4 regions of the Tardiphaga sp. P4_G1 genome follow, and region 3 is predicted to be linked to each of the others. Evidence: predicted binding sites of a transcription regulator. Region 3 holds the regulator's gene; each other region holds the start of a gene.
The links. Region 3 encodes PhoB, which activates phosphate uptake and scavenging genes when phosphate is short. Its sites were predicted from a motif close to TGTCATNNANCTGTCAT; they were not measured.

Region 1 (7,298 bases), on a different contig from region 3:
ATTTCGAAGCTGCCGTATTCGATGAAGGTCCTGCTCGAGAATCTGCTGCGCAACGAGGACGGCCGCAGCGTCAAGAAGGAAGACATCGTTGCTTTCTCGAAATGGCTGAAGAAGCGCAAGCTTGAGCACGAAATCTCGTTCCGCCCTGCGCGCGTGCTGATGCAGGACTTCACTGGCGTCCCCGCGGTAGTCGATCTTGCTGCCATGCGCAACGCGATGCAGGCGCTGAAGGGCGATCCCAAGAAGATCAACCCGCTGGTCCCGGTCGATCTGGTCATCGACCACTCGGTGATCGTGAACTTCTTCGGTGACAACAAGGCGTTCGGCAAGAACGTCGCCGAAGAGTACAAGCAGAACAAGGAGCGCTACGAGTTCCTGAAGTGGGGCCAGAGCGCGTTCTCGAATTTCTCCGTCGTGCCGCCCGGCACCGGCATCTGCCACCAGGTCAATCTCGAATATCTCGCCCAGACCGTCTGGACGAAGAAGCAGAAGATGACGGTCGGCAAGAAGACCGGCACCTTCGAGGTCGCCTATCCGGACACGCTGGTCGGCACCGACTCGCACACCACCATGGTCAACGGCCTCGCCGTGCTCGGCTGGGGCGTCGGCGGCATCGAGGCGGAAGCCGCGATGCTAGGCCAGCCGCAGTCGATGCTGCTGCCCGACGTGGTCGGCTTCAAGCTGTCGGGCGCACTCAAGGAAGGCGTCACCGCCACCGACCTCGTGCTCACCGTCACCCAGATGCTGCGCAAGCAGGGCGTCGTCGGCAAGTTCGTGGAATTCTACGGCCCCGGCCTCGACGCCATGTCGGTCGCTGACAAGGCGACAATCGGAAATATGGCGCCGGAATATGGCGCGACCTGCGGCTTCTTCCCGGTCGATGCCGCCACCATCGACTATCTGAAAACTTCGGGCCGCAAATCGGCGCGTGTCGCACTGGTTGCCGCTTATGCTAAGGCGCAGGGCCTGTACCGCACCGCCAAGTCGCCCGATCCGGTGTTCACCGAAACGCTGAAGCTCGATCTCGGCGACGTCGTACCCTCGATGGCCGGCCCGAAGCGTCCGGAAGGCCGCGTCGCACTGCCCGCCATCGCCGAAGGCTTCTCTGCCGCGCTAACCACCGAATACAAGAAGCCGGATAACCACAACGCGCGCTTCCCCGTCGAGGGCAAGAACTTCGATGTCGGCCATGGCGACGTGGTGATCGCTGCCATCACCTCCTGCACCAACACCTCGAATCCGAGCGTGCTGATCGCCGCCGGCCTGCTGGCACGTAACGCCGTGGCCAAGGGCCTCAAGACCAAGCCGTGGGTGAAGACCTCGCTGGCGCCGGGCTCGCAGGTCGTCGCTGAATATCTCGCCAATTCCGGCTTGCAGCTCGATCTCGACAAGATCGGCTTCAACCTCGTCGGCTTCGGCTGCACCACCTGTATCGGCAATTCCGGCCCGCTGCCGCCGGAGATTTCGAAATCGATCAACGACAACGGCATCGTTGCCGCAGCGGTTCTTTCGGGCAACCGTAACTTCGAGGGTCGCGTCTCGCCGGACGTGCAGGCAAACTATCTCGCCTCGCCGCCGCTGGTCGTCGCGCACGCACTTGCCGGTACGGTGACCAAGAATCTAGCGGTCGAGCCGATCGGCGAAGGCAAGGATGGCAAGCCGGTGTTCCTGAAAGACATCTGGCCGACCACGAAGGATATCAACGCCTTCATCAAGAAGTACGTGACGTCGACGATCTTCAAGAAGAAGTACGCAAACGTGTTCGACGGCGACGCCAACTGGCGCAAGATCAAGACGGTCGAGAGCGAGACCTACAAGTGGAACATGGGTTCGACCTATGTGCAGAACCCGCCCTACTTCGAAGGCATGAAGAAGGAACCGGAACCGACCACCGACATCGTCGATGCGCGCATCCTGGCTCTGTTCGGCGACAAGATCACCACCGACCACATCTCGCCTGCCGGTTCGATCAAGCTCACCTCACCCGCCGGCAAGTATCTGTCGGAGCACCAGGTGCGCCCGGCCGACTTCAACCAGTACGGCACGCGCCGCGGCAACCACGAAGTGATGATGCGCGGCACCTTTGCCAATATCCGCATTAAGAACTTCATGATGCAGGGTGCTGACGGCAACGTGCCGGAGGGCGGCATGACCAAGCACTGGCCCGATGGCGAAGCCATGTCGATCTACGACGCCGCGATGAAGTATCAGGCCGAACAAGTGCCGCTGGTCGTGTTCGGCGGTGCCGAATACGGCAACGGTTCGTCGCGCGACTGGGCTGCAAAGGGCACCCGTCTGCTCGGCGTTCGCGCCGTGATTACCGAAAGCTTCGAACGTATTCATCGATCCAATCTGGTCGGCATGGGCATTCTGCCGCTAACCTTCGAGAACGGCTCATCGTGGAAGAAACTCGGCCTCAAGGGCGACGAGAAGGTCACGATCCGCGGTCTGACGGGCGACATCAAGCCGCGCCAGCAGATGGTGGCGGAAATCGTGTCGGCCGATGGCTCACTCCACAAGGAGACGCTGCTCTGCCGCATCGATACGCTGGACGAGCTCGAATATTACCGCAATGGCGGCATCCTGCATTACGTGCTGCGTCAGCTTGCGGCCTGACGCCCATACGTGGTGTGACGTAGTGCCTCACCGCGAAGTGAGTGGCTAGTGAACAGAAGGCGGCCTATGAAGGGCCGCCTTCTGGCGTTTGAGGGCATGAACGTGTTAGCGACACCAATGTGCGACACCGTCTGTTATGTGTCTCACCTCGAGCGTGGCAAAACCTCATGAAATCCTTTGGCGGCATATCGCAGTGGACCGGCGCGCTCAGCGTGTGCGCCGCCATTGCAGCAAGCGGTAGCGCGCTGGCCCAGCCTAGGGCCGTGGTGGAACTGTTTACCTCGCAAGGTTGCTCGTCCTGCCCGCCTGCAGACAAGATCATCGGCGACCTCGCCAAAGACCCATCCGTGATCGCATTAAGTATGCCGATCGACTACTGGGATTACCTTGGCTGGAAGGATACGCTGGCCGACTCGCGTTTCAGCGCACGGCAGAAGGCCTATTCGCAGATGCGCGGCGATCGCGACGTCTACACACCGCAAGTCGTCGTCAACGGCGCCACTCAAGTGATCGGCAGCGATGCCGATCGTATCCAGGGCGCGATCAGCGAAACCAAGAAAGGCACCGTGATGACGGTGCCGGTGTCGATGTCGGTTTCCGGCAAACACGTCAACGTGTCCGTTGCCGCATCGAACAATGCGCCGGATACGGCGCATGGCGAAGTCTGGATCTGTTCCGTGTCGAAGGCAGTGCCGATCACGGTCGGGCGCGGCGAGAATCGCGGCAAGCAACTGACCTACTACAATGTCGTCCGGAACTGGCTGAAGGTCGGTGACTGGACCGGCAACGCCGCCAACTGGACGCTGCCGCTGGAGAACATCTCCAGGGATGGTGTCGATGCCGCCGTCGTTTATGTGCAAGACGGCACGCGCGACAAGCCCGGCGCGATGCGCGGCGCGGCCTATACGTCGCTACAGTAAGTCTTCAGATTGATAACTTCGGTAGCTGCTGCCCTTACGCGTGGCATGCCCGCACCATTGTGAGCCCTCGGCGAAGACTGGATTGCTTCGTCGCTTCGCCTATCGCAATGACGCTTGATGGTCTCGCAAAAGCATCCACCAAAAAGAAAAGGACCAACTTGCGTTGGCCCAGTGGGGATTAACTTCCTGCGCAGGGTCCGATCCCAACGACCGCGGGGGGCTGGGGGCTGAGGAATCCGAGACCGGAAGAACCGGACCCGACGCAGTATCTTCTTGTCGCAATCCAGAAGGGCGCCCGATGGGCCAAAATTTGGCGGCAATAAGATTCACCTGACGTTCCCGTGACGGGAAATTTCTACCATCGGGCCTGCGGATCGGCCCTTGCAGAGGACCGCGGTCGGCGCGATCATGTCGACGATATGACAGGAGGCGCTGCATGAATGTGATTCCGGGAGATACTGAGCCCACCGAGAATCGCGCGGCGACGGGCTCTGCCGCCGCCGCGCCCGTCGTCAGCTTCAATCGCCTTGAGCTCAGCCGCATCCTCAACCTGTACGGCCGTATGGTCTCCGACGGCGAGTGGCGCGATTACGCCATCGACTTTCTGCGCGACCGCGCGGTGTTCTCGGTGTTCCGCCGCTCGTCGGAAGTGCCGCTCTATCGCATCGAGAAAGATCCGCGACTGGCGCGCAAGCAGGGCATGTATAGTGTGATCTCGGCCAGCGGCATGATTCTGCGCCGCGGCCAAGAACTCGACCGCGTGCTCCTGGTGATTGATCGCAAGCTGGCGGTGGTGTAATCGATTCGCACAGCGTCAGGGCAGCGTGCGGGCGCCGTCGCCAAGTGCGAGCTGCATCGAAACGGTATCAAGCCAGCGATCGAACTTGAACCCGACATCGGTATGCACCCCAACCATCTGAAACCCGGCATTGCGATGAACCGCGATGGAGCCGGCATTGGCGCTGTCACCGATCACGGCGACCATCTGGCGGTAGCCGCGGCTCTCGCATTCGGCGATCAGCCGCGCCAGAAGTTTGCCGCCAACGCCTCGCCGTTGGGCTTTCGGATCGAGATAAATCGAATTCTCGACGGTAAAGCGATAGGCCGGTCGCGGGCGATGCGCGCTGGCATAGGCATAGCCGACAACCCGGCCTTCCAGCACAGCCGCGAGATACGGATAGCCCCCGCTCACCATCCCCTCGAAACGCCGCGTCATCTCGGCCAAATCTGGCGGGATCAGTTCGAACGTGGCCGTGCCGAACTGCACCGCCTCGGCATAGATCGCGGTGATCGCGGGCAGATCTGCCGCCGTGGCGGGCCTGATTTCAATATCGGACATGGCGCTGAGACTATTTTTGCTCCACCCAAAAGAAAAGCCCCGGCCTTTCGGTCGGGGCTAAGATCTTCTCTATGCTCTGAGCTTATTCGCGCTGTCCGAGCAGCTGCAGCAGCAGCGTGAACAGGTTGATGAAGTTCAAGTAGAGCGACAGGGCACCGGTGATCGCCGCGCGCTCGGCGATATCGCCGCCCTGCGAGGCGTAACCGTAGATGTAGTCGTTCTTCAACCGCTGGGTATCGTAGGCAGTGAGGCCCGCGAAGATCAGCACACCGACGACCGACACGATGAACTGCAGCATCGACGAAGCGACGAAGATGTTCACGACGCTCGCGATGATGATGCCGAACAGGCCCATCAGCAGGAACGAGCCCATGCCCGTCATGTCACGCTTGGTGGTGTAGCCGTAAAGGCTCAGCGCACCGAACGAGGCAGCGGTGATGAAGAACACCCGCACGATCGACGTGTGCGTGTACACCAGGAAGATCGACGACAGCGAGATGCCCATCAGAGCCGCGAAGGCCCAGAACAGCAACTGCGCAGTAGCCGGCTTCAGCCGGTTGATGCCGAACGAGATGGCGAACACCATGACCAGAGGCGCCAGGATGAACACCCACTTCAGCGGGCTCACGAACATCGCATAGCCGAACGGCGTCAGGTAGGAGCTACCGATCCGGGCAGCGGCGCCCGACGGGTCGGTAGTCACGGCGGCCATGTACACGCCGAGAGCAGCCAGGCCGGTGATGGCCAGACCGATCGTCATGTAGTTGTAGATGCGCAGCATGTAGGAGCGCAGTCCGGCGTCCACGGCAGCGGCATCGCGCGCGCCGGCCCGGCCGAAGGGGGAAGCATAGTTACGGTCTAGATCCGACATGGTCGAAACCTCGATGTTGTCCGGCTGATCGCAAAGGGTTCGCGTCGCCGGTTCGAATTATATCCCAGATATCTGCGCTTCCTGACACTAAACTCGATTTCATAAAAAATCGATGTCATCTGCGCTCGATGCCTGACCCATAGGGTATGTGGTAAACTAACACATTCGCTGCAAGCTTCCACGCGTGGCGGAATGTCGCTCCGATTTGCATTCAGGCAACCGGGTAAACTTTCAGCCTGACGCAAGCTTGGCGATTTCTCAGTCATTTTGCACGAATCAGCCCGTGCAAAGGCTGCTTCGTGTCAAAACAGGTCACAAATTCCGTAACACGGTGGCAGGCTTCTGGTTCAAGGCTACCAACGTACCCACCAGGCCCAAACCCACTGTGACAATTAGCGCCGCCAGCACGACGCCAGCCGCGCTGCCAGCCTGCCAGACAAAGCTCAGCGTCATCAGGCGCGTGACGATCAGCCACGCCGCCACCGAGCCGGCGATGACCCCAAACACCGCCGTGGCCAGGCCGATCATCAGATATTCGAGGGCATAGGCACCCAAAAGCCGCGCACGCGTTGCGCCGAGGGTCTTGAGAATCACGGCGTCATAGACGCGATGCCGGTGACCGGCGGCCAGCGCGCCACCGAGCACGAGGATGGCCGAGAGCAGGGTCACCGCGCTGGTACCGCGGATCGCCAGCACGAGATTTGTGACAACCGATCCCACAGTGTCGAGCGCTTCCCGGACCCGCACGGTGGTGATCATCGGGAATGCGTCGGCCACCGCCTTGACCAGACCGGCGTCCTGGGACGGATCGGACTTCGGTTCGGTCAGCGTGGCAATATGGGTATGCGGCGCACCGCGGAAGGTATTGGGCGAGAACACCAGGACGAAATTGATGCCGAGGCTCTGCCAGTCGACGGACCGCATATTGCCGATCCTGGCGGTGATATCGCGGCCGAGCACGTTGACGGTGACCTCGTCGCCCAGTTTGAGCCCGAGCCCGTCGGCCAGCTTCTTCTCGAACGACACCAGTGGCGGGCCGCTATAGTCGGGCGCCCACCATTCGCCCTCGACCAGCTTGGAGCCACGCGGAACCTCGTTGGTGTAACTGAGGCCGCGGTCGCTCTGCAGTACCCATTCGGCATCGGATGACGGCTTGAGGTCTTCTGCCTTGACGCCGCGCGCGGCGACGATCCGGCCGCGCAGCATCGGCACATCCTCGACGGTCGACTGCGGCTGCTTCTCCCTGAGAAACGCGCTGAAGCGGTCGGCCTCGGTGGAGGGAATGTCGATGAAATAGAACGACGGCGCCTTCTCCGGCAGCGCTGCCATGAACTGCCGGCGCAGATTGCCGTCGATCTGGGTGACGGTCACCAGCACCGTCAGGCCGAGCCCGAGCGACATCACCACCGACGGCGTCAGCGCGCCCGGCCGGTAGATATTGGCAATAGCCAGCCGCAGCATGGTCATGCTCGGCCGCGGTAATTTGCGCGCAAAAGCCATCAATGCGCCAGCGATACCGCGCAGCAAGGCGAAAACGACCATCGACGACACC
Region 2 (7,298 bases), on a different contig from region 3:
CCAGCCGGCGTCGCCCGCATCTGCTTCCTGACCGGGCTCACCTTCTGGCTCGGCAATCTCACCGCGCTGGCGCTCAGCACCTTGCATGAGCCGGGTGCCATCAGCCGGATCGATCAGCTCTCACCTGAGATCAACCGCTTCATCGCAGTGGCAATTCTCGTGGGTATCATCGCTTATGTCGGCTGGACATGGAACGGCATTCGGACGCTCGGTGGCCGCAACTGGTCGGTGCCGGTGCCGAGCGGGCGCAACGTGTTCTTCCAGATCGGCATCGGTCTGGTCGATCTCGGCGCGGCGGCGCTGGCGATGTATGTGCTGATCCCCGAGACGATGGATGTTGGCGTCGCGCAGGTGATCGTCGTCTTCATCGCCGCCACGCTGTTGGGATTCGCCAGCCACGCACCCGCGGGCATCGGTGTGTTCGATGCCACGATCCTTGTCGGGCTTGGCGGCGAACATACCGAACAGCTGCTGGCTGTGCTGCTGCTGTTCCGGCTGTTCTATCACCTGATCCCGTTCGTGCTGTCGCTGGCGCTGTTCGGTGCCGTCGAAGCCTATCGGAATGTGAACAGACGCAAGCTCGCCTGAATTACGTAGGCAACGTCAGAACCGCCGATTGCGCATAGCCGCGGAACGGTCGGTTGAAATCGAGATTGGCGTGGTGACGCTCCGCGAGCGCCTTCAGCACATCGAGGAGTTCGCGGCGCGGCGTTACGTCGAACAGCGTCAGCCAGTGCAGCAGCAGCTTGCTCGCGATCTTTGGCAACCGCTCCTGATGGCCGAAATCGACGATGTGTAGTTTCCCGCCGGGCTTGAGCTGCGATACGGTGTGATCGAGCACATCCTGCCAGCCCGGGATCATCGAGAGGCTGTAGGAAATCATGACGTGATCGAATGACGGAACAGCAAAGATGCGCGCCGGATCGAAATTCGTCGCATCGCCATGGGCGACACGGACGGTATCCGTGAGCTCGTTGCGCGCAATGGATGCGATGGCCGTGGTCAGCATCTCGGTCGAAATATCGATGCCGTAGAATACCGTTTGTGGATATTTCCGAGCAGCCTGAACGAGATTGCGGCCGGTACCGCAGCCGATCTCCAGCACCGTCGCGCCCGGCGCAGGCGCGAGTTCTGCGATGAGCTGATCGCGCCCGAGAAGATAGTACCGGCGCGTCGCGTCATAGATGAAGCGCTGCCAGCGATACATCCGGTTCATGCGATGGGTGGCTTCGTTCGACCATGCGGGCTGACCGCCGTCTTCGTATTCGGAGACAATCGTCATGGCGCACCTCGTCGCATCCGGATGAGCGATCCATTTCACCGCAACACGACAGCGGTGTGACAGTAGTTTCGTCGCGGGAATCGGCCGAAATTTAGAATGACTGTCGCAAAACCGCAGTCTGCGCTTGATAAAAATTTCAGATTGTCGATTCGAAGGGTCCAAGAAGCCGATGAATACGCATCTGATCGCCGACGCCGTTCGCAATAGCCGTGGTCGCGAGGAAACGACGATCTGGGACAGGCTGTTTGCCTTCTGGTTCCGCCGGCTGGTCTATACCCAGATCTGGGAAGATCCCGAAGCCGACATGGCGGCGCTGAAACTGGCGCCCGGTTCGACGATTGTCACCATCTCCAGCGGCGGCTGCAATGCGCTGTCCTATCTGTCGGCGAAGCCAGAACATGTCTATGCGGTCGATCTGAATGAAGCGCATCTGTCGCTACTCAAGCTCAAGCTCGCCGGCCTGCGCGCACTGCCGAACTATCAGGACTTCTGGAAATTCTTCGGCGAAGGCGCCTCGGATATCAATGTCGGCCTGTATCGCGAGCGGCTGCGCCCGCTGCTCGATGCCGAAGCGCGCGGCTATTGGGACGAACGCGATATCCAAGGACGCCCGCGCTACGGTTACTTCAGTGACGGCTTCTATCGCCACGGCGCGCTGGGCCGCTTCATCGGCTTCGCGCATACGCTGGCGAAACTTGCCCGCATCGATCTCAAGGCGTTGTTGCACGAGGACAAGCAGTCCCCGGCGCGCAAGCGCGCGCTGGAACGGCTGCACTGGCTGTTTCATTCGCGGCTCGCTCGTATGATGACGAAGACGCCGGCGCTGTTGTTCAGCCTCGGCATCCCGCCGCAGCAGCGCACGCTGCTGGGCGGCAACCAGCCGCTCAACGAAGTGCTGCATCAGCGTCTGCTCGCCCTGATCGACGTGCATCCGAACGCCAACAACTATTTTGCCTGGCAGGCACTGAGCCGCAGCTATGTCGGCCCCGGCGACAAGTGCTTGCCGCTCTATCTGCAGCAGAGCCGTTACGCGGACACCGCCAGCCGCGCCGCTCTGGTCACGCCGGTGCATGCCAATCTGCGCGTGTTCCTGGAGAGCCTTCCAGCCCGCCAGATCGACGCGGTCGTGCTGCTGGATTCGCAGGACTGGATGGCGCCGGATGAAATCCGTGCGCTGTGGGACGCGATCGACCGCGCCGGCAAGGACGGCATCCGAGTGATCTTCCGCACCGCCGGTGCCGAGTCACCGCTGGACGATCCGGAACATGCATCGCTGCGTGAGACGTGGCAGCGCGAAGAGGCGCGCAGTGCCGAAGGTCTGGCTGCGGATCGTTCGGGCATCTATGGCGGGTTTCATCTGTATACGCGCAAGGCGTAAGGCGTTGCTGTCTTAACCTCTCCCCGCTTGCGGGGAGAGGTCGACTGTAACGCGCGTAGCGCGTGGAAGTCGGGTGAGGGGGCGGTGTTTTACTCGCTGGCTCCCCCTCACCCGAAGCCTCGCTGGCGCTCGGCTCCGACCTCTCCCCGCAAGCGGGGAGAGGTAAGAAGCGAGCACGTGAACGTCACACCCCCAGATAAATCTGCTGGATATACTTGTCTCCGGCGATCTCCGCCGACGTCCCCTCGCGGATCGTCCGCCCATGTTCCAGCACATAGACCCGATCCGCAATCCGCAGCGTCGATGTCGCGTCCTGTTCGACGATCAGGATCGCGGTGCCGTCTCTTCTGATCTGCTGGATCGAGTCGAAGATCAGCCCCTTCAGCCGCGGCGCGATGCCGACGGACGGCTCATCTAAAAGCAATAGCTCGGGCCGGCCCATCAGCGCGCGGCCGATGGCCACCATCTGCTGTTCACCGCCGGACAATGTGCTGGACTGCTGCCATTGCCGTTCGCGCAGCACCGGGAATAGCGTGAAGACGCGTTCCAGGTCTTTCTCGACATCGGCATTGTTCTTGCGGAGGTAAGCACCAAGCTGCAGGTTCTTCAGCACAGAGAGTTCCGAGAACAGCTTGCGCCCTTCCGGGCAATGGCAGATGCCCTTGGCAACGACATTGTATGGCTCGATCGGATGCAGCGACGCATCCTTGAAATTCAACGTGCCCTGCGAGGCAATGCTGCGCGAGATGGCCTTCAGCAGTGTGGTCTTGCCGGCGCCGTTGGGGCCGAGCACGCCAATGAGTTCACCCTTCTCGACCTTGATCGAGACGGATTCGATCGCCAGTGCTTTGCCATAACTGACCTTGAGATCGGCGACTTCAAGCAGAGGCATGGGCTTCCTCCGTCTTGCCGATATAGGCCTCGATTACCTTCTCGTTCTTCACGATTTCTTCCGGTGGGCCGACGGCGATGATCTCGCCGAAATTCATCGCGATCACGCGCGATACGAGTGCCATGAACTCGCGCAGCTTGTGTTCGATCAGCAAAATAGTGAGGTTCTCCTCGCGATGCAGACGCCTGATCAGTTGCGCCAGTTGTTCGATCTCGCTGCTGCCAAGCCCTGCGAAGGGCTCGTCGAGCAGCAACAGGTCCGGCCGGGTCGCCAGCGCGCGGGCGATCTCCAATCGCCGCAGGTCGCCGTAAGGCAGCGTCTCCACCGGCTCCTTGTCGCGACCGCCGAGGCCGACCTGTCCCAGCAGATAGCTCGCGCGTGCCTCCTTGTCCTTGTCCTCGCTGGCGCGCGGCGACATGCAGGCGACCAGCACATTCTCCAGCAGGTTCATGCCGACGAATGGCCGGGTGAGCTGGAAGGTGCGCGCCATGCCGCGATTGACCACCTTGTAGGGTGCGAGTTCGCGCACCAGTTCGCCGTTGAAGTGAATGGTGCCGGTGGTCGGCTGCATGAAGCCGGTGAGGATGTTGAACAGTGTGGTCTTGCCGGCGCCGTTGGGGCCGAGAATGCCGGTGAACTCGCCTTTCTTCAGCGTGAAACTCGCGTTCTTCACGGCGGTGAGGCCGCCGAAGCGCTTGGTCACGCCGTTGACTTCGAGCAGGTCGGTCATCGCAGGCGCTCCGTCAGCCGGCGCCAGAGCGGCGCGATCAGTCCATTGGGCAGGAAGAACAGGATCAGCATTAGGGTCAGCGTATAGATCCACAGCCGGTATTCGCCGAAGCCGCGCAGCATCTCGGTGAGCAACGTCAGGAGGATCGCGGCGACGGCGGCACCATAGATCGAGCCGATGCCGCCGACATAGACCATGATGATCACCGTGATCGAGACCACGACCGAAAACAGTGGCGGCGACACCTGCAGCTGGTAATGCGCATAGAGCGCGCCGCCGAGCCCGGCGAAGCCGGCCGAGATCATCAGCGACACGATCTTGTAGAACGTGACATTGATGCCGGCAGCCTGACAGGTCGCCTCGTCGCCGCGGATCGCGCGCAGCAGGAGTCCCCAATGCGACCGCGCCAGCAACGTTAGTGTGATCACTGCGGCTACGAGAATCGCCAGCACGAACCAGTAGTAATGCAGCGGGTTCTTCATGAGGGGATCGAGGCCGTAGATGCCTTCCTCGCCGCCGGTATATTCCCAGAAGATCAGACACAGCCGCTGCAGGATCGCCGAAGCGGACAGCATCGCCAGCGCGAAATATGGCCCACGCAACCGCAATGTCGGGAAGCCGACCAGCAGGCTGAAGGCGATGGCGATCACGACGCCGAGCGGCAGACTGACCCACGGATTTGTCGACCAGATCGAAGACAGGAAGCCGGCGGTATAGGCGCCGGCGCCGATGAACAGCGAATGGCCGAAGTTCTCGCGCCCGGTGAGGCCGGACATGAAGTCCCAGCTCGAGGCCCAGATGCCGTAGATCACGCAGACCGTGAGCACGCCGGTTAGGTAGTTGCTGGCGGCGAACATGGGGAGCAGCGCGAGAAAGGCGACGACGAGGATGCCGCCTGCGATGTCGATGGGGGCAATGCGTTTCATGTCAGAATGCCGCCCGTCGCCCGAGGAGTCCTGACGGGCGTATCATCAGCGTGACGACGACCGCGACCAGCGACACCAGCTCCGTCCATGATGTCGAAATCAGATAGGCAACGATGGTCTCGGAATAGCCGAGGATCAGCGACGCGATGATGCTGCCTGGGATCGAGCCTAGCCCGCCGACGATGACGATGGCGAAGGCCTTCACCATGGGCAGCAGACCCATGGTCGGCTGCACCGTGAGGAAGGGCGACACCAGTACCCCAGCGAGCGCCGCGGTGCCGGCGGAGATCGCCATCACGATGGAGAAAATGCGGTTGGTCGGGATGCCCATATATTGCGCTGCTTCCGGATCCTGCGATACCGCGAGGATGGCCGCGCCGAGGCGCGTGCGCTGAATGAACAGCCAGAGGCCGAGCAGCACGAGGACACCGGCGACAAGGGCGAGCAGGCGCTGGCCGGAGATATCGACGCCGCCGATCGAGAGCTTGTCAGCCACGAAGGAAGGCACGTTGCGATATTCGGAGCCGAAAGTGATGAACAGCGCCTGTTCGACCGCGAGCGAGACGGCGAGGGTGATCATCAGCACGGCGAGCTGAGACGAGCGCAACGGACGCACCAGAAAACGCTCCATCACCACGCCGAAGCCTGCGACGATCAATACCGCCAGCGGAGCTGCGATGAAGAGCGGAACGCCGAGCAGCGAGGTGAGGACATAGGCCGCATAGGCGCCGAGTGCGTAGAACGAGCCATGGGCGAGATTGAGGATGCGGGCGACGCCGAAGATCAGGGTGAAACCAACGGCCAGCATCGCATAGATGGCGCTGGAGACCGCGCCGTAGATCAGAATCTGAAGCATGAGAACCCGCTGTTGAAGACCGGACAACAGGCTCCTCGTCATTGCGAGGAGCCACTTGGCGACGAAGCAATCCAGTTCTCGCTTGTGGCTGCTGGATTGCTTCGCTCAGGGGAGGCCGCGAAGGACGGCCTCCCCTGGCTCGCAATGACGGCCGTTAGGGCACGGCTTGGTCCGACGCTTTAGTTGCTCATCCAGGGCGGCGCGATCATCGGGCCGGTTGCGGCTTCCTTCGGCCAGACCACGACGCGAGCGCCGTCCTTCTGCCACTGCACGAACAGCAGGTTCTGCAGGCCCGGGCCGGTCTTCACGTCGTGTACTTCGTCGAACACCAGCTTGCCGGCGATGCCGACATGGTCGGTTTTCTCCAACTCCTTGATGACCGCATCGGGCTCGATGGAGTTGGCGCGCTTGACGGCGTCTGCATAGACGTACACCGAGTCGTAAGCACCGATTCCGGTATAGACAGGCGCGGTGCCGAAGCGCTTCACGAATTCATCCCAGAACGGAATGGTCTTTGGCGTAAGCGGCGCGCGAATGGCGAACATGCCGACGGTTTCGGCATTTGCCTTGCCGCTGACGCGGGTGAAGAAGTCGGCGTCCTGGCTCTTGACGTCGATGCCGCCGATCGGGATCGGCACCTGCGCGTCATGCCACTGCTTGACGAAGATGTCCGATGAGGCATGCGAGAGCACGACGATCAGATACTGCGCGCCGGAATTCTTCACCTTGGCGAACAGCGGCGAGAAATCCGAGGTCGAAGTGTCGAAGAATTCGGCCAACGTCACGTCGGTGCCGCCGTCGGTCGCGCCCTTTTTCAGGATCGGAACGAGATCCTGCACCCATTTCGCGTTCTCGCCGACGATGGCGATCTTCTTCAGGCCCATCTCGCCTTTCAGCTTGCCGTTGATGAAGTCGACCAGCGCGCGGGCCTGATGCGCCGCGTTGATGGGGAAGGCGCGGAAAATATATTTGTAATTCTCGTAGTCTGTTTTCACCTTTGCGGTGATGGCCGGGGAGGCCGCGCCAACGCCGATATAGATCGTCTTGGCATTGGAAATATGCGGCAGCTGGGCCAGTGTGACGCCTGACGTATAGCCGCCGATCAGCACGTTGACCTTGTCATCGGCGGTAAGCTTCTTGATTGCAGCGATGCCCTGTTCGGGATTCTCGGTCTCGTCGGCGACAACCATTTCGAGCTTGCGGCCGAGCAATCCGCCCTTGGCGTTGATCTCTT
Region 3 (7,298 bases):
CCGCTTCCGCCGTGACGAGGCACGCACCGATCGGGAAGCCGCCGCCGAGCGCCTTGGCCAGCGACATGACATCCGGCGTCACACCGATGCGCTGATAGGCGAACAACTCGCCGGTGCGGCCCATGCCGGTCTGCACTTCGTCGAAGATCAGCAGGATGCCGTTCTTGTCGCAGAGTTCGCGCAGCGCGCCGAAGAACGCGTTGCTCGGCGCACGCACGCCACCCTCACCCTGCAGCGGCTCGATGAGAATGCCGGCGGTGTTCGGACCGATCGCCTTCTTAACGGCTTCGATATCGCCGAGCGGCAACTGATCGAAGCCGTCGAGCGGCGTGCCGTAGCCTTCGAGATATTTGGCAGCGCCGGTCGCGGCGAGCGTGCCGAGGGTGCGGCCATGGAACGCGCCTTCAAAGGTGATGATGCGCGTGCGCTCGGGATGGCCCTTGGAGAAATGATAGTGGCGGGTCACCTTGATCGCGCATTCCATCGCTTCCGCACCCGAATTGGCGAAGAACACGAAGTCGGCAAAGCTTTGTTCGCACAGCCGCGCGGCGAGGCGCTCGCCGTCCGGGCTCTTGAACAGGTTCGACATGTGCCAGAGCTTGGTGGCCTGCTCCTGCAATGCGGCGACCATATGTGGGTGCGCATGGCCCAGCGCGTTCACGGCAACGCCGCTGGTGAAGTCGAGATAGCGCTCGCCATCGGTTCCAATCAGCCACGCGCCTTCACCGCGCTCGAAAGCGACATCCGCACGCGCGAAAACAGGCAGCAAGTGAGCCTGAGAGAGGGGCGAAGACGTTGCGTTGCTGGTCATAACCGATCCGATCGAAAAGACTGCGGCCGCGTCGATGACAACTGTGCGAAATCGAACAACGGACCCTAGAAACGAAACGTGCCGCCCTTCTCGGGCGGCACGTGGGCATTATTCTATGTGTGCTGTGAAGACTGTCAACCGCGCACTGCGGCTTTCGAGTCACACGGAGTCGCAGAAAAAGCCGATTTTGCCGCTTTATTTGCAGAAGCATGTGGACGCGGCATGCCCGACTCTTGCGCGCGAGTCACGGCATATTGTAGCTTTTGCCTCGTCGGATACGACATCTCGTGCGGCGGTAGATCCTTTTGACACATCCAGTGCGGCGTAACAGCCGGACGCGAAATTCGCGCCCGGTGAGCGCTAAAGGATTCTGACCGCAGGGATTTTTGAAGTCTCAACTCGCAGCGCTGCCCGGTCAGGCCGGCGCTCACGAAGGGAAAACGGCGATGACGGTAATGACATGGACCGACGATCGCGTCGAACAGTTGAAGAAACTCTGGGAAGGCGGCCTCTCCGCCAGCCAGATCGCTGCGGAACTCGGCAACGTGACCCGCAACGCCGTGATCGGCAAGGTTCACCGCCTCGGCCTGTCCGGCCGTGCCAAGAGCCCCTCCTCGGCAGCTCCGCGGCAGCGCAAGGCGCGCCCGGCACAGCAGATGGTGCGCGTCGCCCGCCCGATGGCCCGTGGCAACACAGCATTGGCCCATAACTACGAGATCGAGGCCGAGCCCGACCCGATCGCCTATGACAACATCGTGCCGATCAGCCAGCGCCTGTCGCTGGTCGAACTCAACGAAGCCACCTGCCATTGGCCGATCGGCGATCCGTCGAGCGCGGACTTCTATTTCTGCGGCGGCAAGGCCCTGGCCGGCGCCCCCTATTGCGCGCATCACTCGCGCATCGCCTATCAGCCGGCCAGCGACCGCCGCCGCGCGGTGCCGAAGCCGACGCGCTGAGCTGGAAAGTATCTAAACCAAATGAAAATGCCCGGCGATGAGCCGGGCATTTTTTGTTTGGGGCTTCTTCCCTCTCCCCGCTTGCGGGGAGAGGGAAGATACCTACTCCGCCGCCTTGTCGAACCGATCATCCAGCGCGTAGCCGGCGCCGCGCACGGTGCGGATCGGATCGGGCTCACCGGCGGGGTTGAGCAGCTTGCGCAGGCGGCCGATATGCACGTCGACGGTGCGCTCGTCGATATAGATGTCGCGGCCCCAGACGCTGTCGAGCAACTGTTCGCGGCTGAACACGCGGCCCGGATGTTCCAGGAAGAACTCCAGCAAGCGATATTCGGTCGGACCGAGATCGATCGGACGGCTTGAGCGCACGACGCGGCGCTTGTCACGGTCGAGTTCGATATCGCCAAACGCCAGGACGGTGGCGAGACGCTCGGGAGCTGCACGACGGAGCAAGCCCTTCACGCGGGCCAGGAGCTCCGGCACGGAGAACGGCTTGACGATGTAGTCGTCGGCACCGGTGGCGAGACCGCGAACGCGCTCGCTCTCTTCGCCGCGCGCCGTCAGCATGATGATCGGCAATGCCTTGGTTTCGGGCCGTGCGCGCAAGCGGCGGCACAGTTCGATGCCGGACAGGCCCGGCAGCATCCAGTCGAGCACCACGAGATCCGGCACCCGCTCCTTCAAGCGGGTGTCGGCATCGTCGCCGCGAGCAACGGTTTCAACATCATAGCCTTCGGCGTCGAGGTTGTAGCGAAGCAGCGTCGTTAGCGCCTCTTCATCTTCCACAACCAGAATGCGTGCATTCACAGCCATCTTGATCAATACCCTCAGTGACGTCCGACAAGTCTTTAAATCATGATCCTTGCGGAAGACTGGCTTCCACTTTTCCTGATCATGCTTCAGACCGTCGGCGTATTCGCGAATGTGGTCATGTCGCCCTTCGGGCGCTTGTCGAGGATCTGCTGGCCCTCGATCATGTAGAACACGGTTTCCGCAATATTGGTGGCATGGTCACCGATCCGCTCGATGTTTTTGGCGCAGAACATCAGGTGGATACAGAACGAAATGTTACGCGGGTCTTCCATCATATAGGTCAGGAGTTCGCGGAACAGCGAGGTGCAGATCGCGTCGATTTCCTCGTCGCCCTTCCACACCGTCATCGCGGCGGGCAGATCGTGTGCGGCATAGGCGTCGAGCACAGCCTTGACCTGGGTGGTCACGAGGTCGGTCATGTGCTCAAGGCCGCGGATCAGCTTCAGCGGATGGAAGTCGCTGTCGAGTGCATTGACGCGCTTGCCGATATTTTTGGAGAGATCGCCGATGCGTTCCAGATCGGTGGCGACGCGCAGCGCGCCGACGATCTCGCGCAAATCGACAGCCATCGGCTGGCGCTTGGCGATGGTCAGCACGGCGCGCTCTTCGATCGTGCGCTGCAACTGGTCGATCTCGGAGTCGGTGGCGACGACGCGGGCGCCAAGTGCGACATCCCGGCGGATCAGCGCGTCGACGGATTCGACGATCTGCCGTTCCGCGAGGCCACCCATCTCGGCGACGAGACGGGTCAGCTCCTGCAGATCGTCGTCGAAAGCCTTGGTGGTGTGTTCAAAAGCCATCTCAAATTCCTCCCGCGAATATGTCGCGTCAGCCGAAGCGGCCGGTGATGTAATCCTGGGTACGGCGGTCGGTCGGCGACGTGAAGATCTTGTTGGTCTGATCGAACTCGATCAACTCGCCGAGATACATGAAGGCCGTGCTGTCGGAGACGCGGGCAGCCTGCTGCATGTTATGGGTCACGATCGCGATCGTATACTGATCCTTCAACTCGTCGATCAGCTCCTCGATCTTCGCGGTCGAGATCGGATCCAGCGCCGAGCACGGCTCGTCGAACAGGATCACTTCCGGCCGCACCGCGATGGTGCGCGCGATGCACAGGCGCTGCTGCTGACCGCCCGACAGGCTGAGGCCCGACGCGTTGAGCTTGTCCTTGACTTCGTTCCAGAGTGCACCGCCGCGCAGCGCCCTCTCGACGCGAATGTCCATCTCCGACTTGGAGATCTTTTCGTAAAGGCGGATACCGAAGGCGATGTTTTCGTAGATCGTCATCGGGAACGGAGTCGGCTTCTGGAACACCATGCCGACGCGGGCGCGCAGCAGGTTGAGGTCCAGCTTCGGATCCAGAATGTTCTGGTTGTCGAGCATGAGCTGACCTTCGGCGCGCTGGCCGGGATACAGGTCATACATGCGGTTGAAGATGCGCAGCAGCGTGGACTTGCCGCAGCCCGACGGGCCGATGAATGCGGTTACGCGGTTCGCCATCAGCGTCAGGTTGATCTTCTTCAGGGCGTGGTGTTCGCCATAGTAGAAGTTCAGGTCGCGCACGGTGACCTTGGGACGGGTCTCGCCCTGCAGGGCCGACGGCGGCGGCATCGAGACGGAAGGAACGCCAGACGACACAGAAAGCTCACTCATTTTGCTGTCCTCTCGGCGCCGAGAATGCGCGCGCCAATGTTAAGGGCAAGTACGGTCAAGGTGATGATCAGGGCACCGCTCCAGGCGAGCTGCTTCCAGTACTCGTAGGGGCTCTGCACGAAGTTGTTGATGGTCACCGGCAGGTTGGCCATCGTCTTGGTGAGATCGAGGCTAAAGAACTGGTTGCTCAGCGCGGTGAACAGCAGCGGCGCCGTTTCACCGGCGACACGCGCGGTCGCCAGCAGCACGCCGGTGATGAGACCGGCGCGGGCTGCACGATAAGCAATCCGCTTGATGACCAGGGAGCGCGGCAGGCCGAGCGCCGAAGCCGCTTCGCGCAGCGGGTTCGGCACGAGACCAAGCATATCTTCAGTGGTGCGAACCACGACGGGGATCACGATCACGGCGAGCGCAAGCGAACCGGCGAGAGCCGAGAAGCCGCCCATCGGAACCACCACCGCACCATAAACGAAAAGGCCGATGATGATGGACGGGGCCGACAGCAACACGTCGTTGATGAAGCGGATCACCGAAGTGAGCTTGTCGTGCTTGCCGTATTCCGCGAGATAGGTGCCGGCAAACAGGCCGAGCGGCGCGCCGATGCCGACGCCGATGACGGTCATGATGATCGAACCGACGATGGCATTGAGCAGGCCGCCTTCCATGGAGCCGGGCGGCGGCGTGTTCTGGGTAAAGATCTGCAGGCTGATGCCGGCGATACCGTTGTAGAACAGCGTGAACAGGATCAGCGCGAGCCAAGTGACGCCAAAGAGAGCGGCACCCATGCAGAGCCCACGGATGATCATGTCGTTGCGGCGGCGTGAAGCGTAAATCGGGTTCATATTAGTTGCCCGCCTTCTTTTCCAGACGCAGCAGCATCAGACGCGCCGCCGAGAGCACGAAGAATGTCAGCACGAACAGCAGGAGACCGAGCAGGATCAGACCCGATTGATGCAGACCGTCGCTCTCCGCGAACTCGCTGGCGATCGCTGCCGAGATCGTGGTGCCCGGGCCAAAGATCGAGCCTGTGATCCGGAACGAGTTGCCGATGATGAAGGTCACCGCCATCGTTTCACCGAGCGCACGGCCGAGCGCCAGCATGACGCCACCGATCACACCAACGCGGGTATAGGGGATGACGACGTTGCGGACGACCTCCCAGGTGGTGCAGCCGACGCCGTAAGCGGCTTCCTTGAGCACCGGCGGCACCGTCTTGAACACATCGACCGAGATCGAGGTGATGAAGGGCAGCACCATGATGGCGAGGATCAGCGACGCGTTGAACAGCGAGAGATAAGACGGCGGGCCGGCGAAGATCACGCCGAGGACCGGGACGCCTTCGAAGGCGTTGATCATGAATGGCTGCACGTGGTTGGCCAGGAACGGGCCGAGCACGAAGAAGCCCCACATGCCGTAGATGATCGAAGGAATACCGGCGAGAAGCTCGACCGCCATGCCGATCGGGCGGCGCAGCCAGTTCGGGCACAGTTCGGTGAGGAAGATCGCGATGCCGATGCCGACCGGGATGGCGATCGCCATCGCGATCACCGAGGTGATCAGCGTGCCGTAGATCGGGCCGAGCGCTCCCAGCACCGGCGGATCAGCCGACGGTGCCCAGCGCTGCGTCGTCAGGAACGAGAAGCCGAATTCTCGAAGCGCCGGCCACGCACCAACGATAAGCGACAGAATGATGCCGCCGAGGATAAACAGAACGGACAGAGCCGAGACGCGGGTGATCCAGTAAAACGCCTGGTCCCCCGTCTTGAAGGCATTCAAAGCCTTCGCACGATCATAAGGTCCGGCAGCGTCCATCGAAGAGCTCTGTACGGCCATGTCTGCCACGCCAGTCCCCTGTAATTGTTACAATACCCCAAAACGCATTGCCCTGGAGGGGCTTGTCAGGGCGCGAAGTCAGAAGAGAAGAAGAGAAGAAGAAAGAAATTCAGCCCTGCAGCAAACGGAGGAGAGATGCCCCTCTCCTCCGCCCACACACCAGATCAGCTCTTGATGTCAGCCGACCAGGTCTTTTCGATCAGCTTGACGACCGAGTCCGGCATCGGGATGTAGTCGAGCTCTTCGGCAGCCTTGTCGCCCTTTTCGAACGACCACTTGAAGAACTTCAGCGCTTCAGCCGAGGCCGCCTTGTCGGTCGGGGCCTTGTGCATGAGGATGAAGGTCGCCGCAGTGATCGGCCAGGACGCTTCGCCCGGCTGGTCGGTGAGGATCACGTAGTAGCCGGGAGCCTTGGCCCAATCGGCATTGGCAGCAGCAGCCTGGAAGGCAGCGACGGTCGGCTGCACGGTCTTGCCAGCCTTGTTGACGAGGCCGGCATAGGTCAGCTTGTTCTGCTTGGCGTAAGCATATTCAACGTAACCGATTGCGTTCTTGGTCTGACCGACGTTGCCGGCAACGCCTTCATTGCCCTTGGCGCCGACGCCAACCGGCCACTCGACAGCCGTACCGGTGCCGACCTTGGTCTTCCAGTCAGCCGAGGCCTTCGACAGATAGTCGGTGAAGTTGAAGGTGGTGCCTGAACCGTCCGAACGACGAACGACAGTGATGGCAGCCGAAGGCAGCTTCAGCTTCGGGTTCAGCTTGGCGATGGCAGCGTCGTCCCACTTGGTGACTTTGCCGAGATAGATGTCGCCGAGCACTTCGCCGGAAAGAACCAGCTCGCCCGAGGCGATGCCTTCGAGATTCACGACGGGAACGATCGCGCCCATCACCATCGGCCACTGAACCAGGCCGTCCTTCTCGAGCTGCTCAGCCTTGAGCGGCGCGTCGGTGGCGCCGAAGGTCACGGTCTTGGCCTGGATCTGCTTGATGCCGGCGCCCGAACCAATCGACTGGTAGTTCAAACCGTTGCCAGTCTCTTTCTTGTAGGCATCGGCCCACTTCGAATAGACCGGGAACGGGAAGGTTGCGCCGGCACCCGTGATGTCGGCGGCAAATGCCGAGGTCGAGGCGGCAACGAGGCCGGCAGCGACGATCGCTTTGAGGAATTTCATGGGATGTCTCCAATCTCGTGAGCGACCGCGCCGGATGCGCCAGTTGTGCTCACG
Region 4 (7,298 bases), on a different contig from region 3:
CGGTCCGCTTCGCTTCGTAAAGTCGCCCATCGACCCGCTTGTACAGGCTCGGCCAGCTATCTCCCGGCCGCAGCGTCCCCACGCCGAAGCTCGCAGTGACCTGCCTCGCTCCACCCGGGACGGCAAAGCTGTTCTGCTCGATCGCGATCCTCAACCGTTCGGCATAATCAACCGCTTCCTGTTCGTCCGTATCCGGAAGGAACACCGCAAATTCCTCGCCGCCCAGCCGCCCGACGATGTCGCGTTTGCGCGACGCGTTGCGCAGCATGCGCCCCACCTCCCCAAGGACATCGTCCCCGACGTCATGACCGAGGGTGTCGTTGATGCTCTTGAAGTTGTCGATGTCGCACAAGGCGAGCGCAGCACGGCTCGGTCCGTGTTTGCGCAGATGGGCGGATACCCGTTCTTGAAAGCCGCGCCGGTTCAGGATGCCGGTCAACAGATCGAGATCGCGTTCGCGACGAAGATCGTCGATCATGTCGGACACCGCCGCGGCGAGGATGGCCAGCGCCAGGCCGGCGCCGAGCACGGCGAGCGAAAGCTGAAGTGCTTGCCAAAACATCGAATTGCTGAACGCGGTTCTGTCGACCGGCGCGGCAAATCCGACCGTGAGCAGGGTTCGCGGAAAAAAATGCAACCCGAACAGCAACAGCACCCAGAACAGAGCCCGATCGACATAAGGCCCGCGCGCCAATGCGGTGAGCCGCCCCGCTGCGATCAGCATCAGGAGGCCGTAGCCGAAATTCTGGATGTAGACCCGGGCGATGAGACTACGATCGATATAAAAGAAATAGGCGAGCAGAAGAACGAAGCCGGCAAGGATTGCCATGTCGATGACCGGGCCGAGCCCCTTCCCCGAACGCACCAGGATGCCCTCCACAGCGGCTATAACCGCCGACGTGTAGAGCGCGCCCGAGACGATGGCATTGGGCCCCGCGCCGGGCGGCCAACCCAAAATCTGCGACATCGCGCCGAGGGCAAACAGGACGCACGCGCCGGCCAGTAAGAGCAGGTAGTTGCGCTTCTTCTCGACGAGCCACGCGCAGACGAAGGCAGCCCCGAAGACGAACAATATTCCGGGCGTGATCAGTTGGAGCGTAGTTCTGACGATGACCCCATTCATCTCGCTCAAACTTTCCAAAAGGCCCAGGTCGTCGTGACGCACGGCTTGGGCACCGGTACCTCGTAGCCAGAGAACACTATCAAATTTGACCGGAAATGCCTCAAATGCGAGTCGATGACGGGAACCGGGTTCGTCACGCCCGATGTCAAAGGCCGCGAATACATCGTCAGTCGCCCGGCTCACAAGGGAAGATGGATGGCCGGGTCATCTCGCGAAGCCGCGCTTCGCGCTTTGCACAGCCAAGACGTGGGGAGAGTCTACCGCCCAACTCATACGTCATACACGGGCTTGACCCGCGTACCCATCTTCCCCGACAAAGCCTCCACACAATACGCAGCGCCGTTGCGCACTCATCAAGAACAAGACCGTTCACAACTGCGCGAACAGACCGCGGAGGAACTGCCAGCTATGACCACACCCAAGACACCGACGCATCCGTTCGAGCGCAGCCACTCCATCGTGATTGCGGCTGCGCCCGAAGCTGTGTTCGACTACGTCACCAATCCGAAAACATGGCCACAATGGCTGCCCTCCTCGCACGACATCGACTGCGAGGATCGCCCGATGCGGTTCGGCGACACGTTTCACGAACACTGGTCGACGCGGTCGGGCCCGGTTGCGCTGGACTGGCTGGTGATCGCCTGCGAACGTCCGCGGCTCTGGATCGGCCTGACACATATGAGCATCACCGGCCCGATTGTCGTGCAATATGTCTGCGATGTCGTGGATGGCGGGACGAAGTTCACGCGCACGGTGCGCAACCCGGCGCGGCCGAAGGCACCAACAGCGGAAATGATTGCGCGGATCGACGAGGAAGCGGAGTTGGGATTAGGGAACATCAAAAGGATTGTGGAATCCGGCACCTGAGGCTGTGCCTCAAGGTCGTACGAATTTCGTATCCAGTCCGCGACAACTATATTGGGGGCAGCGACCGATTGCGTTGCTTCATCCCACAAGATTTTCTGACACGCCTAGCGCGCAGGAATCTTTCTTTAAGAGTTCAGCGATACGGTTCTCTCAAGCGGTTCATGTATTGCGTACCGCTAGCAGGTCAAGATCCGCCGGAGCGACCCGGCGGATCGTCCTGATTCTGTCGGGAGACAACTGCGTCGGCCTACGAAAGGCCGAGGTCCAGCGCGCCGCCTCACCCCTGCTTCTTCACGTCCTTGATATCAGAGAACACAATCCCCTCGGCGCGTTCCTTGGTGTAGTTCAGATAGAAGTCGTTCTTCGCCAGGAACACCGGATCGCCGTCGACGTCGTCCGCGACGCCGGAATTGTTGTTGGACATGAAGGTCTCGAGCTTCTTCTTGTCCTCGGACGAGATCCAGCGCGCCAGCGAGAATTCCGAGACTTCGAAACTCACCGGCAACTGATACTCCGCATCGAGCCGTGCCTTGAGCACGTCGAGCTGCAGCGGGCCGACGACGCCGACCAGGGCCGGCGCACCGTCGCGCGGGCGAAACACCTGCACGACGCCCTCTTCCGACATCTGCTGCAAGGCTTCCTTCAGTTTCTTGGCCTTCATCGCATCGCCGAGACGCACACGACGCACGATTTCCGGCGCGAAGCTGGGCACGCCGATGAAGGTGATGTCCTCGCCGTCGGTCAGCGTGTCGCCGATGCGCAACGTGCCGTGATTGGGAATGCCGACCACGTCGCCGGCATAGGCCTCGTCCGCGATGGCACGGTCCTGCGCGAAGAAGAATTGCGGCGACGACAGCGACATGTTCTTGCCGGTGCGCACCAGCTTGGCCTTCATGCCCCTTGTCAACTTACCCGAGCACAGCCGCGCAAAGGCGATGCGGTCGCGGTGGTTGGGATCCATGTTCGCCTGGATCTTGAACACGAAGGCCGACATCCGGGGCTCGTCGGCCTCGACCTTGCGCAGGTTCGACTCCTGCGCGCGCGGCGACGGCGCGAAACGGCCGAGGCCTTCCAAGAGATCGCCAACGCCGAAATTGCGCAACGCGCTGCCGAAATAGACCGGCGTCATATGGCCTTCGCGGAACGACTGCAGGTCGAACGGCTTGGAGGCTTCCTTCACCAGTTCGAGTTCGTCGGCGACCTCGCTGGCGTCGAGATTCGGATTGCGACCGGCCAGATCGGCAATCTTGATCTTCTCGGCGGCACCCGTCTTGGCGCCGCCGCCCTCTAACAGGCGGATGCCGCCAGTCTCGATGTCATAAGTGCCCATGAAATCGCGGCCGCGGCCGACCGGCCAGTTGATCGGCGTGGTGTCGAGCGCCAGCGTCTTCTCGATCTCGTCGAGGAGATCGAACACGTCGCGGCTCTCGCGGTCCATCTTGTTGACGAAGGTGATGATCGGGATGTCGCGGAGGCGACAGACCTCGATCAGCTTCAGCGTGCGCGCTTCGATGCCCTTGGCGGCGTCGATCACCATGACAGCCGAGTCGACGGCGGTGAGCGTGCGATAGGTGTCTTCCGAGAAGTCCTCGTGGCCCGGCGTGTCGAGCAGGTTGAAGACGTGGCCCTGGAATTCGAAGGTCATCACCGAGGTGACGACGGAGATGCCGCGGTCGCGCTCGATCTTCATCCAGTCAGAACGCGTGTTGCGGCGCTCGCCCTTGGCCTTGACCTGGCCAGCCAGATTGATGGCACCGCCGAACAGCAGCAGCTTTTCGGTCAGCGTGGTCTTGCCGGCGTCAGGATGCGAGATGATCGCGAAAGTGCGGCGGCGGGCGACCTCAGTGGCAAGCGGGGAACGCGCGGCTGAGTCGGCGGAAAGGGCGATATCGGACATAAACGTGCCTGTGGCAGGGAAAACGGGCGCAATCAAGGGATTTTGGGCGGGAAACTGGCCGAAGTGGCGACCATCGGCCGCGTTGCGATCCGGCTGTGTGGGTCCCATATAACCCTTGCGAGGACGACCTCCAAATCATCATCATCCGGCAAAGGGAGACCTTTGCTTGCAGGGACGGCCCTGTATTTTTACCAGGAGGCCGTTCCATGGCTTGGTTGTTGCTGTTCATCGCGGGTTTGCTTGAAGTCGGCTGGGCCGTCGGGCTCAAATATACCGAAGGCTTCACCCGCCTCGTCCCCTCCGTCCTGACCCTGATCAGCATGACCGCGTCCGTCGGCATGCTCGCCCTCGCCCTCAAGGAACTGCCGATGGGAACCGCCTATGCGGTGTGGACCGGCATCGGCGCGGTCGGCACCGCAGCGCTGGGCATGTACCTGTTCGGCGACCCGGCCACCGTCGCGCGGATCACCTGTATCGGGTTGATCGTGGCGGGCATCGCCGGGCTGAAGCTGGTGTCCTGACCTGCGTCAGATAAAGCTCAGATGCAGCAGCTTCACGATCCACCAGGTCGCCGCGGCGACGATCGCCGCGGCCGGGATCGTGATCACCCAGGCATAGACGATCGAACTTGCCACGTTCCAGCGCACCGCTGATACGCGACGGGCTGCGCCGACGCCGACGATCGCGCCGGTGATGGTATGTGTGGTCGAGACGGGAACGCCGAGGAACGTCGCCGCGAATAGCGTCGCCGCACCGCCGGTCTCGGCGCAGAAGCCCTGCATCGGCGTGAGCTTGGTGATGCGCAGACCCATGGTGCGGACGATGCGCCAGCCGCCCATCAGCGTGCCCAGCGCCATCGCCGCCTGACATGACAGCACGACCCAGAACGGCACGGAAAACTCCGTGCCGAGATGGCCCTGCGAATAGAGCAGCACCGCGATGATGCCCATGGTCTTCTGCGCATCATTGCCGCCATGGCCGAGCGAATACAGCGAGGCCGAGACGAACTGCAGAATGCGGAAGGCGCGGTCCACGGCGAAAGGCGTCGAGCGCACCGAGGCCCATGACACGATGGCCACCAGCACCAGCGCCAGCAGGAAGCCCACCAGCGGCGACAGCACGATCGCCAGCAGCGCCTTGGACAGCCCGGTCCATAAGGCTGCCGAGAGTCCTGCCTTGGCGACACCTGCCCCGAGCAAACCACCAATTAGCGCATGCGACGAGCTCGAGGGAATGCCGAGGCCCCAGGTGATCACGTTCCAGACGATGGCGCCCATCAGGGCCGCAAAGATCACCGCGGGATCGATGACGCTGGGCTCGATGATCCCGGTGCCGATTGTGTTGGCGACATGCAGACCGAACACCAGGAAGGCGATGAAGTTGAAGAATGCGGCCCACAGCACCGCATATTGCGGCCGCAGCACGCGCGTCGAGACGATCGTCGCGATCGAATTGGCAGCGTCATGCAAGCCGTTGAGAAAGTCGAACAGCAATGCGATGGCGATGAGGCCGATCAGCACCGGAAAGGCGAGCGTGGCGTCCACCTGATGGCCCTGCCTTATACTTGTTCGATGACGATGCTGTTGATCTCGTTCGCGACGTCGTCGAAGCGGTCGGCCACCTTTTCAAGGTGCTTGTAGATCTCGGCGCCGACCACGAAATCCATGGTGTTGGCGTCGCGATGCTTGAGAAAGAGCTCCTTGAGCCCGATGTCGTGCAGATCGTCGACGCGGCCTTCGAGCTTGCCGACTTCCTCGGTGATCGCGGTGAGCAGGCCGACATTGTCGCCGATGGCGCTCATCAGCGGCACGGCGCGACCGACAAGGTTGGCGCATTCCACCAGCAGCGTGCCGATCTCGCGCATCGGCGGCTCGAACTGGCGCACCTCGAACAGCATCACCGCTTTCGCCGTCTGCTGCATCTGGTCGATGGAATCATCCATCGCCGTGATGAGGTTCTTGATGTCGACGCGATCGAACGGCGTGATGAAAGTGCGGCGAACGGCGGTCAGCACCTCGCGGGTGATGGCGTCGGCGTCGTTCTCGAACTGGTTGACGCGCTGACAGTAGACCGGCGTCTCGTCGCCGCCTTCCAGCATCCCCGCAAGCGCCTTGGAGCCCTCGACCACGGTCACTGAATGGCGGGCGAACAGGTCGAAAAACCTTTCCTCCCGGGGCAGAAAGGACCGGAACCAACGCAGCATCATCTCATCCAACTGTCAGGAAAACGCAGCGACCGGACCGCCAGATGGCGGACATGGTCCCGCGGGGCCACCGCCGGGCGGCCCTGTGTCACACGGATGTCATAAAGCATTTCCGGTCAAGGCGGGCAATCGCGCACCTTTTAGACCCGGTCATCCACCGCTTTATGACAGCCTGCTTTTCCTGAGGCAGTGCCTGGATTTAGAGCGACCGCTTGAAGTAATGCGCGATTTCGCCGATGACGCCGCGGCGGAAGGTCAGCACGCAGACCACAAAGATCACACCCTGGATCACCGTCACCCACTGGCCGAAGCCGGCGAGATATTGCTGCATGGCGATGATCACAAAGGCGCCCACCACCGGCCCGAACAGCGTGCCGAGGCCGCCAACCAGCGTGATCAGCACGATTTCACCGGACATGCTCCAATGCACGTCGGTGAGCGAGGCGTTCTGTGCCACGAACACCTTCAGCGCGCCGGCGAAGCCCGCAAGCGTGCCGGACAGGATATAGGCCAGCAGCTTGTATTGATCGGTCTTGTAGCCCAGCGACACCGCACGCGGCTCGTTCTCACGGATCGCCTTGAGCACCTCGCCGAACGGCGAGTTGATGGCGCGGTAGATAATCAGGAAGCCCAGCGTGAAGCCGGCGAGGATCACGTAATACAGCGTGATCGGCTTCGAGAGATTGAACAGGCCGAACAGCGTGCCCTGCGGAATGCCCTGGATACCGTCTTCACCATGGGTGAACGGCGTCTGCAGATAGACGAAGTACAGGAGCTGCGACAGCGCCAGCGTGATCATGGCGAAGTAGATGCCCTGACGACGGATCGCGATCAGGCCGGTGACGACGCTGAGCGCAGCGGCGGCGACGACACCGACGACGATGCCAAGTTCGGGCGTGAGGCCCCACACTTTCAGCGCATGCGCCGTGCAGTAGCCGGCGGTGCCCAGGAACATCGCGTGGCCGAAGGACAGCAGACCGCCATAGCCGATCAAAAGGTTGAAGGCACAGGCGAGTAGCGCGAAGCAGAGCGCCTGCATCACGAAGAACGGATAGACGCCAGTGAGCGGCACGACCAGCAACAGTGCGGTCATGATCGCAAAGGCGACCATCTCGTCTTTGACGGTGCGGCGGGGTGACGGAATGGCGTTTTCAGTGATCGTTGTCATATCAGGCAGCCCGTCCCGTCAGTCCGGAAGGTTTCACAAG

Region 1: AC1DUY_RS09055 (DUF2794 domain-containing protein) is a predicted target of PhoB. The motif match lies at 3,945-3,961, and genes of this name have one in related genera.
Region 2: AC1DUY_RS15345 (BtaA family protein) is a predicted target of PhoB. The motif match lies at 1,328-1,344, and genes of this name have one in related genera.
Region 4: AC1DUY_RS30045 (DUF47 domain-containing protein) is a predicted target of PhoB. The motif match lies at 6,093-6,109, and genes of this name have one in related genera.

Annotation. Positions count from the first base shown of each region.
Region 1 is NZ_JBFUJU010000003.1:293,028-300,325, reverse strand. Features, by position in the region: gene acnA (aconitate hydratase AcnA) at 1-2,616, shown strand, start outside; gene AC1DUY_RS09060 (DUF1223 domain-containing protein) at 2,784-3,536, shown strand; gene AC1DUY_RS09055 (DUF2794 domain-containing protein) at 3,973-4,335, shown strand; gene AC1DUY_RS09050 (GNAT family N-acetyltransferase) at 4,351-4,875, opposite strand; gene AC1DUY_RS09045 (Bax inhibitor-1/YccA family protein) at 4,958-5,746, opposite strand; gene AC1DUY_RS09040 (ABC transporter permease) at 6,059-7,298, opposite strand, start outside.
Region 2 is NZ_JBFUJU010000006.1:19,813-27,110, reverse strand. Features, by position in the region: gene AC1DUY_RS15355 (lysylphosphatidylglycerol synthase transmembrane domain-containing protein) at 1-588, shown strand, start outside; gene AC1DUY_RS15350 (class I SAM-dependent methyltransferase) at 590-1,282, opposite strand; gene AC1DUY_RS15345 (BtaA family protein) at 1,452-2,660, shown strand; gene AC1DUY_RS15340 (ABC transporter ATP-binding protein) at 2,845-3,552, opposite strand; gene AC1DUY_RS15335 (ABC transporter ATP-binding protein) at 3,539-4,282, opposite strand; gene AC1DUY_RS15330 (branched-chain amino acid ABC transporter permease) at 4,279-5,208, opposite strand; gene AC1DUY_RS15325 (branched-chain amino acid ABC transporter permease) at 5,210-6,064, opposite strand; gene AC1DUY_RS15320 (ABC transporter substrate-binding protein) at 6,244-7,298, opposite strand, start outside.
Region 3 is NZ_JBFUJU010000007.1:167,372-174,669, forward strand. Features, by position in the region: gene AC1DUY_RS18305 (aspartate aminotransferase family protein) at 1-811, opposite strand, end outside; gene AC1DUY_RS18310 (GcrA family cell cycle regulator) at 1,258-1,767, shown strand; gene phoB (phosphate regulon transcriptional regulator PhoB) at 1,870-2,574, opposite strand; gene phoU (phosphate signaling complex protein PhoU) at 2,667-3,380, opposite strand; gene pstB (phosphate ABC transporter ATP-binding protein PstB) at 3,409-4,236, opposite strand; gene pstA (phosphate ABC transporter permease PstA) at 4,233-5,078, opposite strand; gene pstC (phosphate ABC transporter permease subunit PstC) at 5,080-6,078, opposite strand; gene pstS (phosphate ABC transporter substrate-binding protein PstS) at 6,234-7,244, opposite strand.
Region 4 is NZ_JBFUJU010000018.1:24,874-32,171, forward strand. Features, by position in the region: gene AC1DUY_RS30020 (GGDEF domain-containing protein) at 1-1,165, opposite strand, end outside; gene AC1DUY_RS30025 (SRPBCC family protein) at 1,532-1,990, shown strand; gene AC1DUY_RS30030 (peptide chain release factor 3) at 2,268-3,887, opposite strand; gene sugE (quaternary ammonium compound efflux SMR transporter SugE) at 4,094-4,408, shown strand; gene AC1DUY_RS30040 (inorganic phosphate transporter) at 4,415-5,431, opposite strand; gene AC1DUY_RS30045 (DUF47 domain-containing protein) at 5,446-6,090, opposite strand; gene AC1DUY_RS30050 (branched-chain amino acid ABC transporter permease) at 6,290-7,258, opposite strand; gene AC1DUY_RS30055 (branched-chain amino acid ABC transporter permease) at 7,260-7,298, opposite strand, start outside.